DNA from 4 places in the Peribacillus sp. B2I2 genome. Region 3 is predicted to be linked to each of the others. Evidence: riboswitches for the same ligand, from Rfam matches in the RefSeq annotation. Region 3 holds a riboswitch; each other region holds the start of a gene.
What was found. A riboswitch is a leader RNA that binds a small molecule or an ion and turns the genes downstream of it on or off. The one in region 3 is predicted to bind thiamine pyrophosphate.
Positions count from the first base shown of each region.

Region 1 (3,135 bases), 570 kb from region 3:
AAAATCTGTAGTCCTAACATATAAAATGAATTGTCAGATAAAGAGCAAAGAGTGTATGATAGTATAAAACTTTCAATGGATTGGGTTTCATTCACCGTCCCTTAATAAAAAAGCGGCGATACCCTTTATTCTGGAGATAGAAAATAGATAGGAGTTTAAATCATGGAAGAGCACATAGAGTTTAGAGAGGCAGAACTATCGGACTTACCCAGGATCGTTGAAATATATAATTCGACAATTGCTTCAAGAATGGTCACGGCTGATACGGAACCTATATCCGTACAATCGAGGGTTAAATGGTTTGAGGAACATGATTCAGAAAGTCGACCGCTATTTATAATTACTATAGAAGGGGAAACTGCTGGATGGATGAGCTTTCAATCGTTCTATGGGAGGCCGGCCTATAATTCCACGGCTGAAATCAGCATTTATATTGATGATTATTTCCGGGGAAAAGGAATCGGACAAATTTCGATTCAAAAGGCAATTGAAGTGAGCCCAAAATTAGGGGTGAAGACTCTATTAGGTTTCATTTTTGCCCACAATGCCCCAAGCCTGAAGCTCTTTTCCAAATTCGGGTTTGAAAAATGGGCACATTTACCTCAAGTTGCCGAGCTGGATGGCATTGAACGGGATTTGATCATTCTTGGTAAACGTGTCGATATTTAAATATATTTATTTAAAAGCTATTGCCTTGTGTAGTAGCTTTTTTCTCTGATTAAAAGAGGACGAAATGGTGAATTTAAAAATACCTATATACTTTCTGGAGGGAAAAATATTCAGATTCTCTTTTATTTGTCAACGCATTTAACAGCGCATCCAATTCTTGACTTGCTTGAACAGTTAGAAGACTTGTAAAACCATAAATTGCTGCCAATTTGATCATTTCCTCTCTCTTTTCTTCTACTTTTTCTATAGTTACCTTCCGGCAAATCATATAAACACCTCCTAATTTTTCAATATTTTTACACTTTCATCATAATGAAACTCGTAGTTAAAATCAACTATTTTACAGAAATTAAATGTGTTATTTCATAGGTTAAATGTGACAAAAAGCCTATTTCAGTCTCTAATTATGTATATTTTGTGACATCCACTATATAAACTTAAATAAAAAAAGCATCCACAAGTGTGATACATTGCGAATGCTTACTTCATATCCCTATCCCAAGAACCCAAAATATAGTCTATCGCTTACTATGTCATCCATTCCGAAGGAGACTCGTTATTAGGTCTATTTATAACAATCTTATATTCATCTTCAAGTACTTTTAACGGGGCATCGTAAAGGTGCCTTTCATCAGAGGTTTTGTATACTCCATTGGCCAATAACTCTTCAATAAGCTTTGCCTTCCTCTGTTCAATCCTCTTAAATAATTCCGCCATGTAAATGGCTCCTTTCCTAGTCATCATAGAGCCTGCTTCTAGTTGAGCTAAACTGTATTAACTGGTTTGATTTTCACCAAATTATATATACCTTTTTTATTATGTCACTAAACGTTATACCGCAAAAATAAAAGCCTCTTCTAATTCAAGAAGAGGCTGACAGTGTCCGTACGGCTCTTCTTATCTTCCAAGCATATGCTTGTTGGATTTAGCACAGTTCCCAAAATGGGTCTGCTGCCGAGGTTTCTTTGGGCCAAGTCCCTCCACCTCTCTGGATAAGAATTCAATATATAATTGATGTAGACATGATTTTATCTCAATAATCATCAAATGTCAATTACCTGGATCTCCCTTTTTTTCCGTGCCATAAAGGATTACCTCTTTCAAATACGGGTTGCATTTTCTTGTCTTTCTGATATGATGTCAGTAATTACATACAATTCACACCACTAGGGGAGTCTTTTTTAAGACTGAGATGGAATTAGTTCCGGACCCTTTGAACCTGAACCGGCTCATACCGGCGGAGGGAAGTGGATGATATCGTCCATTTACAGACTTTATCCATCTACCCCGTTCCGTATTCAGGAGCGGGTTTTTTTTATTGGGTGTAAACAAGGGGATCCATTTTAAAGGAGGATGAACAATGGAGAATACTAAATTAGAAACATTCAGTGATAGACTTCATGGACGGGCAAAAGAGATTTGGAAAAGGAACCATTCACATCCCTTTGTCCAGGCAATTGGAAACGGCACACTTCCTGAAAAGAAATTTGCCTATTACCTGAAGCAGGACTATATCTATCTCATGGATTATTCCAAGCTCTTTGCTTTAGGTGTCATCAAAGCTCATAATATCGAAACCATGGCAAAGTTTGCGAGTATTTTAAATGAAACCCTTCAAGTTGAAATGGATATCCATCGGCATTATGCTGCGGAATTCGGAATCAGCTCCAAGGAATTGGAAGATACAGAACCCACACCAACCACTCTAGCCTATACGGGTTACATGCTAAATGCAGCTCAGCATGGCACTTTGGCAGACCTGATAGCATGTCTCCTGCCATGTGCTTGGGATTATTATGAGATCGGTTTGCTATTGAAAGAACAAAATGGTGATGCATTGGAAAACAATCGCTACTCTGATTGGATAAGGTCATATTCATCTCCTGAATTCGGTGAAGCACACAAGTGGCTGATTGCTTTGTTGGAAGAATTAACAGAAGGCATGCCCGAAAAGGAACTACTTAGATTAGAAAAGCACTTTTTGGTGACTTCCCGATATGAATATTTATTCTGGGATATGGTTCAAAATGAGCAGGATTGGCCACTGTAGGTCGTTGATATGATGATGAATCCAATCAAGAAATTGACATTGACCGCCATGATTACGGCTATAACGACTTTAACCAGTTCATTTATTTTCATCCCTGCCGGATTTGCGAAAGTCTTTCCTATTCAACATCTGGCAAATGTCCTGACAGCCGTATTATTAGGACCTGCTTATGCGGTAACACAAGCTTTTTTAGTTTCCATCATTAGAAACATGTCTGGTACCGGTTCAATTTTCGCCTTTCCTGGCAGCATGATCGGTGCACTTTTGGCTGCCGTCGTATATCGAAAAACACAAAGCTTAAAATTCGCTTGTTTAGGGGAAGTGATCGGGACCGGGATTTTCGGGTCCCTAGCCTGTTATCCACTTGCAATCCTCCTATTGGGAGAAAAAGCTGCTCTTTTTGGTTTTTTACCAGC
Region 1 covers NZ_JBGCCB010000001.1:1,387,840-1,390,974, reverse strand. Annotated here, with positions in the region: gene ABIE66_RS07080 (GNAT family N-acetyltransferase) at 163-669, shown strand; gene ABIE66_RS07075 (aspartyl-phosphate phosphatase Spo0E family protein) at 743-937, opposite strand; gene ABIE66_RS07070 (Fur-regulated basic protein FbpA) at 1,198-1,386, opposite strand; SAM riboswitch class I at 1,564-1,668, opposite strand; TPP riboswitch at 1,828-1,932, shown strand; gene tenA (thiaminase II) at 2,030-2,719, shown strand; gene thiW (energy coupling factor transporter S component ThiW) at 2,735-3,135, shown strand, end outside.
Region 1: it holds a riboswitch for thiamine pyrophosphate, as region 3 does, so the genes downstream of both, tenA (thiaminase II) here and thiC (phosphomethylpyrimidine synthase ThiC) in region 3, are expected to answer to the same signal.

Region 2 (3,135 bases), 3.3 Mb from region 3:
CAACCTTTAATAAGACTGTCACTGACTCCCATATTATCAGCAACAATAATAAAAGAAAGAAGGGAGCCCCCTTCTTCCAAATTACCCTTCCGGTCATGCCCGATATTTCTCCGTTAACGTATCCATCGTAATTCCGCTCGGCTGATATAATATTTTCACTTGGGATATGACATTCGGCGAGCCTAATTCAATCATTCTTACATTCATTTTTTCTATCACGGCAAAAAGTTCGGAAAGCTCACCCTCCATTGTCGTTTCTAGCGGGTGAACTTCATACTTGATACCTGATTCATCAATGATCTTGATTGCTTCGTCGACCAAAGGGATGACATCCCCTTTAGGAATAATTTGTATACTAATTAATGAATTGGCCATTGTATTTCCTCCTATTTTGGTAAAAATTCATTGGTAAATGCTTTTTCAGGATTGAAATCACCTTCAAGAAGCTTATTTTCCGTCATCCAATCACTGTAATTCTTCCAAATTTCAAGCTTTTGTTCACCCCAACGCGGAGCATCATCCTGATACTTAGCTGCAAGCCACTCCTGGCTTTTCTTCACTAGTTTTGCATCAAGATCCGGGGCAGACTTAATTAGCACGTCTGCTGCATCACCAGGGTTCTTTATCGCAAACTGGTACCCTTTCGAAGCTGCATGAACGAATGCTTTAACAGTCTCGGGATCCTCTTTTATCATCTTTTCATTCGTTGTCAAAACAGGTGTATAGTAATCGAGCTTATCCGAGTATTCGGTTAAGTAAACCATATTAAGCTTTTCATTTCGCAACTCTGCCTCAATACCTGTCCACCCATAATATATCCAGGCAAAATCTATATCCCTTTTAACCGAAGTGAAAAAATCCGTGTCTCCTGTATTCACTATATCCACTTTATTTACATCTGCATTTTCTTCTTTCATTAGTGAATCAATAATGGCCTTTTCAACCGGAGACCCCCAGCCACCATACGTTTTTCCTTCAAAATCCTTGGGTGTTTTAATGTTTTTTGCCTCAGGTGAAGCAAATCCAGAGGTATTGTGCTGGATGACAGCAGCTACCGAAACAATCGGGACGCCTTGCACGCGGGCCTGCGTAATGCCCTCCTGGTAGCCCACGCCAAATTCGGATTTCCCTGAAGCGACAAGCTTATCAGCTCCAGCTTCACCTGGCATGATAATATCCACATCCAGACCTTGTTCTTTAAAATATCCTTTTTCCTTGGCTACATACAAACCTGTATGGTTTGTATTCGGTGTCCAATCGAGTACGACCGATACCTTTTTTAATTCTTTATTGCCTTCATTTTTAGATGCTTCTTCTTTTTCATTAGTTCCGCCTGCACCGCATCCAGCCAAAAGGAACAACGAAGTCAACAGTGGTAAGAATTTATTCAAGTTATTATCCTCCTACACATCATATAAGATCCATATGCCGGAACCATAATGGGGCGCCAGGGTCTATAAAAATACAAAAAACGCCCGAAGATGAATTCGGACGTTAACATACAAAACAGAAAGTCAGTAATAATATGTTCCCTCCGCTGGCATCATCCAGATCAGGTTCAAAGAGTCAGCATCTAAAGGACGCAATCTCAGCCAGCTTTACTGGCCCCCCTACATTTCTCGCACATATGAACTTTTCTCTCTCATTATATCAATTCATTCAGAAAAGGGAATACTAATTTGCTCCTTCTCCCTAATTGGAAAGGTATTCCTTCTAAATGTTTAGCACAGCCACCAAAACATCTTTTTGGAATGATAATCATTGTTAGCAAAATGATCATCCCTTTTGCCATACCAATCATTCTCGGTTGCCCTCATGCCTGAAACGCTCCAAATGGTCATTTCTTTGCATACATTCATATAATGAGCATAACCTGTAGACTTTTTTGTGTACTGGTTTTATAAACCCTTCATTTCATAAGCAAAAGGTGGATATGGTCATGATAAAGATTAATCACAAATGGTTAGATGTCAGTCAAATCCAACCAGGTATAGTATCTGATACATCGCTTGAAATTCTCCAATTGCTGGCGGAAGATTCTAACGCTTTTGAATACCGGAACTTCGGATACCTTAATTTCGATATACAACTGAGGCACCGAGTCATCGATGCCGCCATTTCGTTAGATAAAAGTGGTCCAGAATTTTCCACACTTGATGAATCGGCAAGCAATGAACAATATTGGCGCGTTTCAAAGGATGGCACATTTACCCTTCAGCCAGGGATTGCCCCTCATGCTGCACTCCTGGACATTTTCTTGAATGGAAGGCTTTACGCCTTCGAATGCGGTACAGCGATAGTCGTCACTTTTTTAAAGGCCATTTTGGATTTAATCGGCCCTAGGAATTTTGACTATCTTTTTTCAAACCTATTTCTATATGACTTTCGCCCTCCAAGCAATATGGCTCTTAATATTCATCAAGGAACGGATTATTTACCAGGGGATTGCGTTTACTTCGAAAACCCTGATCACGACGAGGAAACTCCTGAATGGCAAGGTGAAAATGCCATATTATTAGGGAACAACCTCTTTTATGGACACGGGATCGGGATTACCACTGCACAGGGAATCATCGATGAATTAAATAGCAATAGAAAGCCGAACGCCACCATATCGGCATCCCTGACAACGCATATCATTAGCTTGGATAGTTCCTTCTATAGCCAATTCCTGGAAAACACCCCTCGTGCAATGCCCGTTCACAGTCCTGTCAGCCTTTCCAATTGTATTGTTTCTGAAATAGGTCCGAAGATTTACCTTTCATGACCCTGGCATTTCCCCTATGCCGTAAAACCGTTTTATTATATACCGGCATAAAAAAATGCTTGGGAGAGATCTCCCAAGCATTTTTTCTTATTCACGCACCAATATTCCCTTTGCCTTTAAACCTTCGGGCACTTGCCTGACCCCATTTCGTAATGGATAGCGTATAAACCGCCAAGGCTGACCATATGAATAAAAACGCTAAAAGATGTGCTTTGGTAAAACTTTCATGATAGACGAATACCCCGATCAATAAGGATAAGGTCGGAGCAATATACTGAAAAATGCCCAGCATCGATAACGGGATCTTCTCCGCCCCTTTTGCAAAATATAAAAGTGGCAAGGCCGTGACAATCCCACCGCCCACCAAC
Region 2 covers NZ_JBGCCB010000001.1:4,078,366-4,081,500, forward strand. Annotated here, with positions in the region: gene ABIE66_RS20145 (ABC transporter permease) at 1-97, opposite strand, end outside; gene ABIE66_RS20150 (thiamine-binding protein) at 94-375, opposite strand; gene ABIE66_RS20155 (ABC transporter substrate-binding protein) at 387-1,391, opposite strand; TPP riboswitch at 1,513-1,622, opposite strand; gene ABIE66_RS20160 (protein-glutamine gamma-glutamyltransferase) at 1,940-2,767, shown strand; gene rarD (EamA family transporter RarD) at 2,859-3,135, opposite strand, start outside.
Region 2: it holds a riboswitch for thiamine pyrophosphate, as region 3 does, so the genes downstream of both, ABIE66_RS20155 (ABC transporter substrate-binding protein) here and thiC (phosphomethylpyrimidine synthase ThiC) in region 3, are expected to answer to the same signal.

Region 3 (3,135 bases):
GCCTTTTGCAAGGTCAGCTGCGTGGGCTGCAATTTTATAGGTAATGACCCCTACTCGAACATCCTCTTTATTCGGAAGTCCCAGATGCTCTTTCGGTGTCACATAACAAAGCATGGCAGTTCCAAACCATCCAATCATGGCAGCACCAATTGCAGAAGTAATATGATCGTACCCAGGTGCTATATCCGTTGTTAATGGTCCTAGGGTATAGAATGGTGCTTCTTGACACACTTCCAGCTGCTTATCCATATTTTCTTTAATTAAATGCATAGGTACGTGACCGGGTCCCTCAACCATGACTTGAACATCGTGCTTCCATGCAATCTTCGTCAGTTCCCCCAATGTTTCCAATTCAGCAAATTGAGCCTCATCGTTTGCATCTGCAATGGATCCAGGACGGAGGCCGTCGCCTAATGAGAAAGAGACATCATATGCCTTCATGATTTCACAAATCTCTTCAAAGTGAGTATAGAGAAAGCTTTCTTGGTGGTGGGCCAAGCACCATTGTGCCATGATGGAGCCCCCTCGGGAAACAATTCCCGTAACTCGCTTCGCTGTTAAAGGGATATATCGCAAAAGCACACCAGCGTGTATAGTGAAGTAATCGACACCTTGCTCGGCCTGCTCGATTAATGTATCCCTAAAAACTTCCCAATTTAAATCTTCCGCGACTCCATTCACTTTTTCCAATGCTTGATATATCGGAACAGTTCCAACTGGCACAGGCGAATTCCTGATAATCCATTCCCGGGTGGTGTGAATATTCTTTCCGGTGGAAAGATCCATTATATTGTCGGCTCCCCATCGTGTAGCCCAAGTCATTTTCTCCACTTCATCTTCGATCGATGAACTAACAGCTGAGTTTCCGATATTCGCATTTATTTTCACATGAAATTTTCGTCCGATGATCATGGGCTCACTTTCAGGGTGGTTAATATTTGCCGGAATGATCGCCCGTCCGCTAGCTACCTCTTCTCTTACAAACTCAGGGGCAACATTTTCCCTGATCGAAATGAATTCCATTTCTGGGGTAATGATACCTTTACGGGCATAATGGAGCTGGGTTACGTTTTGCCCTTCCATCGCTCGCAATGGTTTTCTTTTCAATCCCGGAAAAATTTCTACTTTGGATTGTGAATCCACTTTTCTATACCCATTATCTTCTGGTTTTATTTCACGTCCTTCATACTCTTCAACGTCTTCCCGTTCCAGGACCCAGTTGCGTCTAATCGGGGCAAGACCTTTATGAATATCAATGGGATATTCTGAATCCGTATAGAAACCGCTTGTGTCATAAACTCGTAAAGGCGGATTCTCCTCTTCGCCGAATGCCCCTGTAGTCGGACTTAGCTTAATTTCACGCATAGGTACTTTAATATCAGGTCTAGATCCCTCAACATACACTTTTTTACTCCCAGCAAAACTGGACATAATTGAAACGTTCATGTCATTTACTGAATTACTCATGATTTCATTTCTCCTTTTTAAGTTCATTTAAAAAGGACAAAATCCAATCCATTTCGCACGAAAAAGCCAGGTCTCATATTTAAGACCCGGCTAACGTTAGTATGACTACAGAAATGACCAATTGAAATGGTCATTGTTTAGTAGATTCTAACTTCCCCACGCTGGTATGAACCAGATCAGGTCCTGAGGGTTAAGAAGCTTAAGCGCTTCTCTCTCAGCCCAACTTTTATTGGACACCCCTAGTCTAAATAATTTAATTGATTACAGGGTAACTATATATCACCCTTTTCACTCTGTAAATAATTTAAAAGACCTAATATTTTATTTCAACCTCTCCAAAATTCGTTACTTGAAGAGTAATTTTACAGGCTCTCAAGGATTGGGAAAAGCTCCTCTAAATGCTTGATTTCATAGGTTGGAAGCACTTCATTCCGTTCCTTATCATGGCGATTTATCCAAACCGACTTTATGCCTACCCGTGACGCTCCAAGGATATCCGTCATTAAATTATCGCCGACCATCAATACTTCATCCTTATCAAGCTCCATGATTTCCAAAGCATGCTCAAAAATGGAGGCATCCGGTTTACCTCTTCCAAACGCACCAGAAATGACGATTTGGTCGAAATAAGGAACTAGTTCAGGCGTAATTTCAAGTTTGGTGTTTTGCAGTTCAGGAGACCCGTTCGTAAGCAATAGCAATTTGTACTTCCCTTTTAATTCATCTAACACACGAAATGATTCTTCATAGATAAATGGCTTTTTGCGTCTCTCGGCCGGGAAACGTTCTGCCAGTTCAAGCCCAAATTCCGGGTCATCGATCCCTAATGCCTTCAAGCCTCCCGTCCACGCTTCTTTCCGATAAGCCGGTGCAATCCCGGCCATCTTCCGGAATTCATCATGATCATCCTGAAAATTTCCCCATAGCCCCTCAAATGGGTTGATACCGATCATTTGAGTAAATGCATATGTATCGTAAGAAGAATAAAGCTCACGCGCTTCCTTCCGCACAGCTTCTTCAAACTCGTCGACATTCAAATCATACTTCTCCTTAGCCACTTCGCATGTAGCCACAAAAGCCTCTTTTACACTTTTCTGATCCCATAGTAATGTATCATCTAAATCAAAAAAAACTGCCTTCACCAAAATGTCCACCCTCTTTCCCTATTATTGAAATCGTAAAAATTACACTATTACAATAATAAACCACAACCAATGGAAAAAGAATAATTATTCAGAAAATCCCTGCATCTTTCTTAAAATCAGCAAAATGTACGATGAACATCATACTTACCTTCTCTGATGGAAAACCCTATATTTCTTCACTTATCATCTTTCGAATACATACAGCTTTCCATTACTTGCAATCTTGAATTTTGGACCGGTGAACCCCCGTCGGATCAGCTCTTTTCTCATATATATCATGAGGGCGGCATGACTCACGATCAGAACATCCCTATCCCCCTTTGTAAAGATTTCATCCAATACCTTATTGATTCTTTGTTCAGCGATCTTAATTTCCGCCCTTGTCTGCCTGTTGAACATCGAGCAGCATCGAATCCAGATGGCCCATAGGATGAACGGCAGCTTCACTTTTCCTTTAAGAGGGGGAGAAGGTATTTCCCGCAGCTCCTCCATTCGATGAACCTTACCTGGATAGATATGTTCC
Region 3 covers NZ_JBGCCB010000001.1:817,026-820,160, reverse strand. Annotated here, with positions in the region: gene thiC (phosphomethylpyrimidine synthase ThiC) at 1-1,470, opposite strand, end outside; TPP riboswitch at 1,604-1,718, opposite strand; gene ABIE66_RS04180 (HAD family hydrolase) at 1,830-2,612, opposite strand; gene ABIE66_RS04175 (histidine phosphatase family protein) at 2,796-3,135, opposite strand, start outside.

Region 4 (3,135 bases), 290 kb from region 3:
GGTAAATGCAGCAACTCATCTTTCCATTTGGATATGATACTGCTTTTTTGAGAAGATAAAAAGTGAATGGTCATTTCTCGATTAGATACCATTTTGCCCTCCATACTGTAGGAAAATGAATTTACTTTTGACCCAGAAATTAATGTATTAGAAAAAAATTACAAAATATTAAAATAATTACATCTCGCTTTTATGATAACAGATTAGAGTTCTTTTAACATGTGTCAATTGGATAAATATTCGTCAATCAATCGATAAATACCTTTTTTTGACACAGTTTTATTACAGTGATTACATGAATTAATAATAAAAAAAGGTATCCGTAAAGTTAATGACGGTTACCTTTTTTTATGAAATGCATATGGTTCGATATGAACGATCACATGCTGGATATTATATTCCTTCAAAAGATTCTCTTCGATTTTAACCGTAATATCGTGACCTTGGATGACGGTCAAAAGAGGGTTAACATGAACGGTAGTTTCGAGCAGGATTTCACTTCCGTGCATACGGGCCTTAATTTCACTCATGTCTTTTACACCTTCTGTCAATATAATGGTTTGACCGATCTTTTGCAGGAGCTGCTCGTCGAAACCATCGGTTAAAGAGATGGAGGCATCCCGAAAGATATCCCAGGCCGTTTTGCATATGATGACCCCCACGACTGCTGCAGCTATTGCATCAAGCCAAGGGATTCCCATCTTAGTACCGATGATTCCAATGAAAGCACCAACACTGACAAGGGCATCGGAACGATTATCCTGTGCAACGGCGTAGATGGAAGAGCTGTTGATCTTTTTACTTAATGCTAAGTTATAACGGTAGATTCCGTACATGAAGATTGCAGAGAATAGGGCGACATAACCGGTAAGCATATTGGGAACGGTTGTTGAATCTTGCTGGAAGAAGGATTCTACAGCACTGAATACAACCTGCAGGCCTACGGTGATCATAATGAAGGCAGCTACCAACGAGGCTACGGTTTCCGCCCGTAAATGTCCATATGAATGATTATCATCTGGAGGTCTCTTCGAAATTTTCAAACCAATCAATACGGCTATGGAAGCGATGATATCGGTCGTATTATTTAAACCATCTGCCCAAAGTCCTTTAGAATCACCGAAATAACCAAATGACAATTTAAGGGCAGACAAGAATATGTAAGCGGCAATGCTTATGTAGGCGCCTTTTTCAGCTGAAATCGAATGTTTATCCATGTCCATTCCCTCCCCTATGTAAATTAGGTTTAATAAAGATAACAAAACAAACCTTAGTGAGTCTATAGAAAAATTGTCGTATTTAGCCATCTAACTTGTTTAATTGCAGGTGTATTGAAGGTATGTAAAGAAGTTGGTTATAAGAAAGAATATCGCCATAAAATGGGAATGACAAGTTGTTGACATATACAGTTTCTTTAGTTGTCAATTAAAGAAACTAGTAGTATATTCTAACCGAGGATCGAAAAATAAATACTTCCACAAGGGGAGCCAAAAAGGCTGAGAGTGAACGGTTGAGTTCAGACCCTATGAACCTGATAGTTAGCACTAGCGTAGGGATGTGGTTTTGGATACAAGCAATACTGGGCATCCATTACCGCCCCGGTGTTGCTTTTTTTGCGCAAAATTGGCAGGGGGAACTCATGGACATTTTTTCATTTTTGGAGAAAGGAGTGGCTTGATGAAAAATAAAACGTTATTCATGACAGAGGTCGCCATTTTTGCATCATTGGCTTTATTACTGGATATGGTCTCTGGATTCATTTTTTCAAGAATCTGGCCTCAAGGGGGTTCGATTTCAATAGCCATGGTACCTATTTTTCTGATGGCATATCGTTGGGGCATAAAAGGTGGGATGTTAGCCGGATTGTTACTTGGACTATTGCAGATTGTCAGTGGTACAGCATGGATCGGAACACCGATCCAAGGCTTCATTGATTATTATCTTGCCTTTATGGTTGTCGGGATATCCGGTGTATTCATGAACAAGTTTGTAAACAGCTATAAAGAGGAAAAGCGTTCCAAAGCGAAATTATACGGGATTGGCGGCATGTTTTTGGGAAGTTTCCTGAGGTTTCTATGTCATTTCACTTCTGGAATCGTGTTTTTTGGATCTGCAGCACCAAAAGGACAGCCAGTAGCGGTTTATTCATTCATTTATAATGGGACTTATATGCTGATCAGTTTTATTTTATCGGCCATTGTGGTGATGATGTTATATTCGGCAGCTTCAAATGTATTACTGAAAAAAGCCTATTAACAAAAAAGCCGGATTCTACAAGAATCCGGCTTTTTTCGGAGAATGATCAAACGATACGTACAGGGCGAACTGGCTCAATCTCATTTTGCAATGAATACCGAACAGGGTGCGTTTTTCGCAATTGAACTACTTGTACTTCCAAGAAAGAATTTTTCCAAACCGCTTTTAGAGCTATTGCCGACGACGATGAGGTCGGCCGCAGTTCTTTCTGCATATTCACATATGCTATCTGGCGCATGTCCTTCCAATATCTCGAATTTCCCCTTGACTTGACATTCACTTAGCAATCTCAACGTATTACTTTCTGCGTTCCGAACACTATTCTCGACGGGGGAAGGGGTGTCAATTACCTTTTGTTCTCGCTGTTCAACTTCAACGACGGGATGTGTCTGGACGGGATCGACATAAAATCCTGCAGCGGGTACAAATCCAGGAGCTGTGACGTTTCCCATGATACTCTGTTCAACCTTATCACTTAGGACATGGACTACGGTCAGCTCAGCTTCAGGAAAGGCCTGTTTGATTGTTGCTCCATATTCCACGGCCCGTGTACTCTCTTCATTTCCATCAAAAGCGACGACAATATTTTTTATGTCTTTCATAATTTCACTCTCCCATTTATAAGTCTTTAAAGTGTTATACCCACTTTTAAATGGCTTCACGCCTTTAATTGGTATATAGATCGCCAATTACGGGGAAAGGATAGATACGGGCATTGTTAAAATGGTAGGATGAAATCCTGGTCCTTCAATTAGTTGGCGTGCTTTATTTTTCATTCGGAAGGAATATCATCAGCAAGGAAGCCGGTACACGAGTATAGTGCTAAAAGAAAAGGCGACTGAACTGTGGCCTTTTAGTCAATCGACGAGTTTTCTTTAA
Region 4 covers NZ_JBGCCB010000001.1:1,107,311-1,110,445, forward strand. Annotated here, with positions in the region: gene ABIE66_RS05590 (histidine kinase N-terminal domain-containing protein) at 1-92, opposite strand, end outside; gene ABIE66_RS05595 (cation diffusion facilitator family transporter) at 339-1,217, opposite strand; TPP riboswitch at 1,471-1,573, shown strand; gene thiT (energy-coupled thiamine transporter ThiT) at 1,678-2,256, shown strand; gene ABIE66_RS05605 (universal stress protein) at 2,337-2,858, opposite strand.
Region 4: it holds a riboswitch for thiamine pyrophosphate, as region 3 does, so the genes downstream of both, thiT (energy-coupled thiamine transporter ThiT) here and thiC (phosphomethylpyrimidine synthase ThiC) in region 3, are expected to answer to the same signal.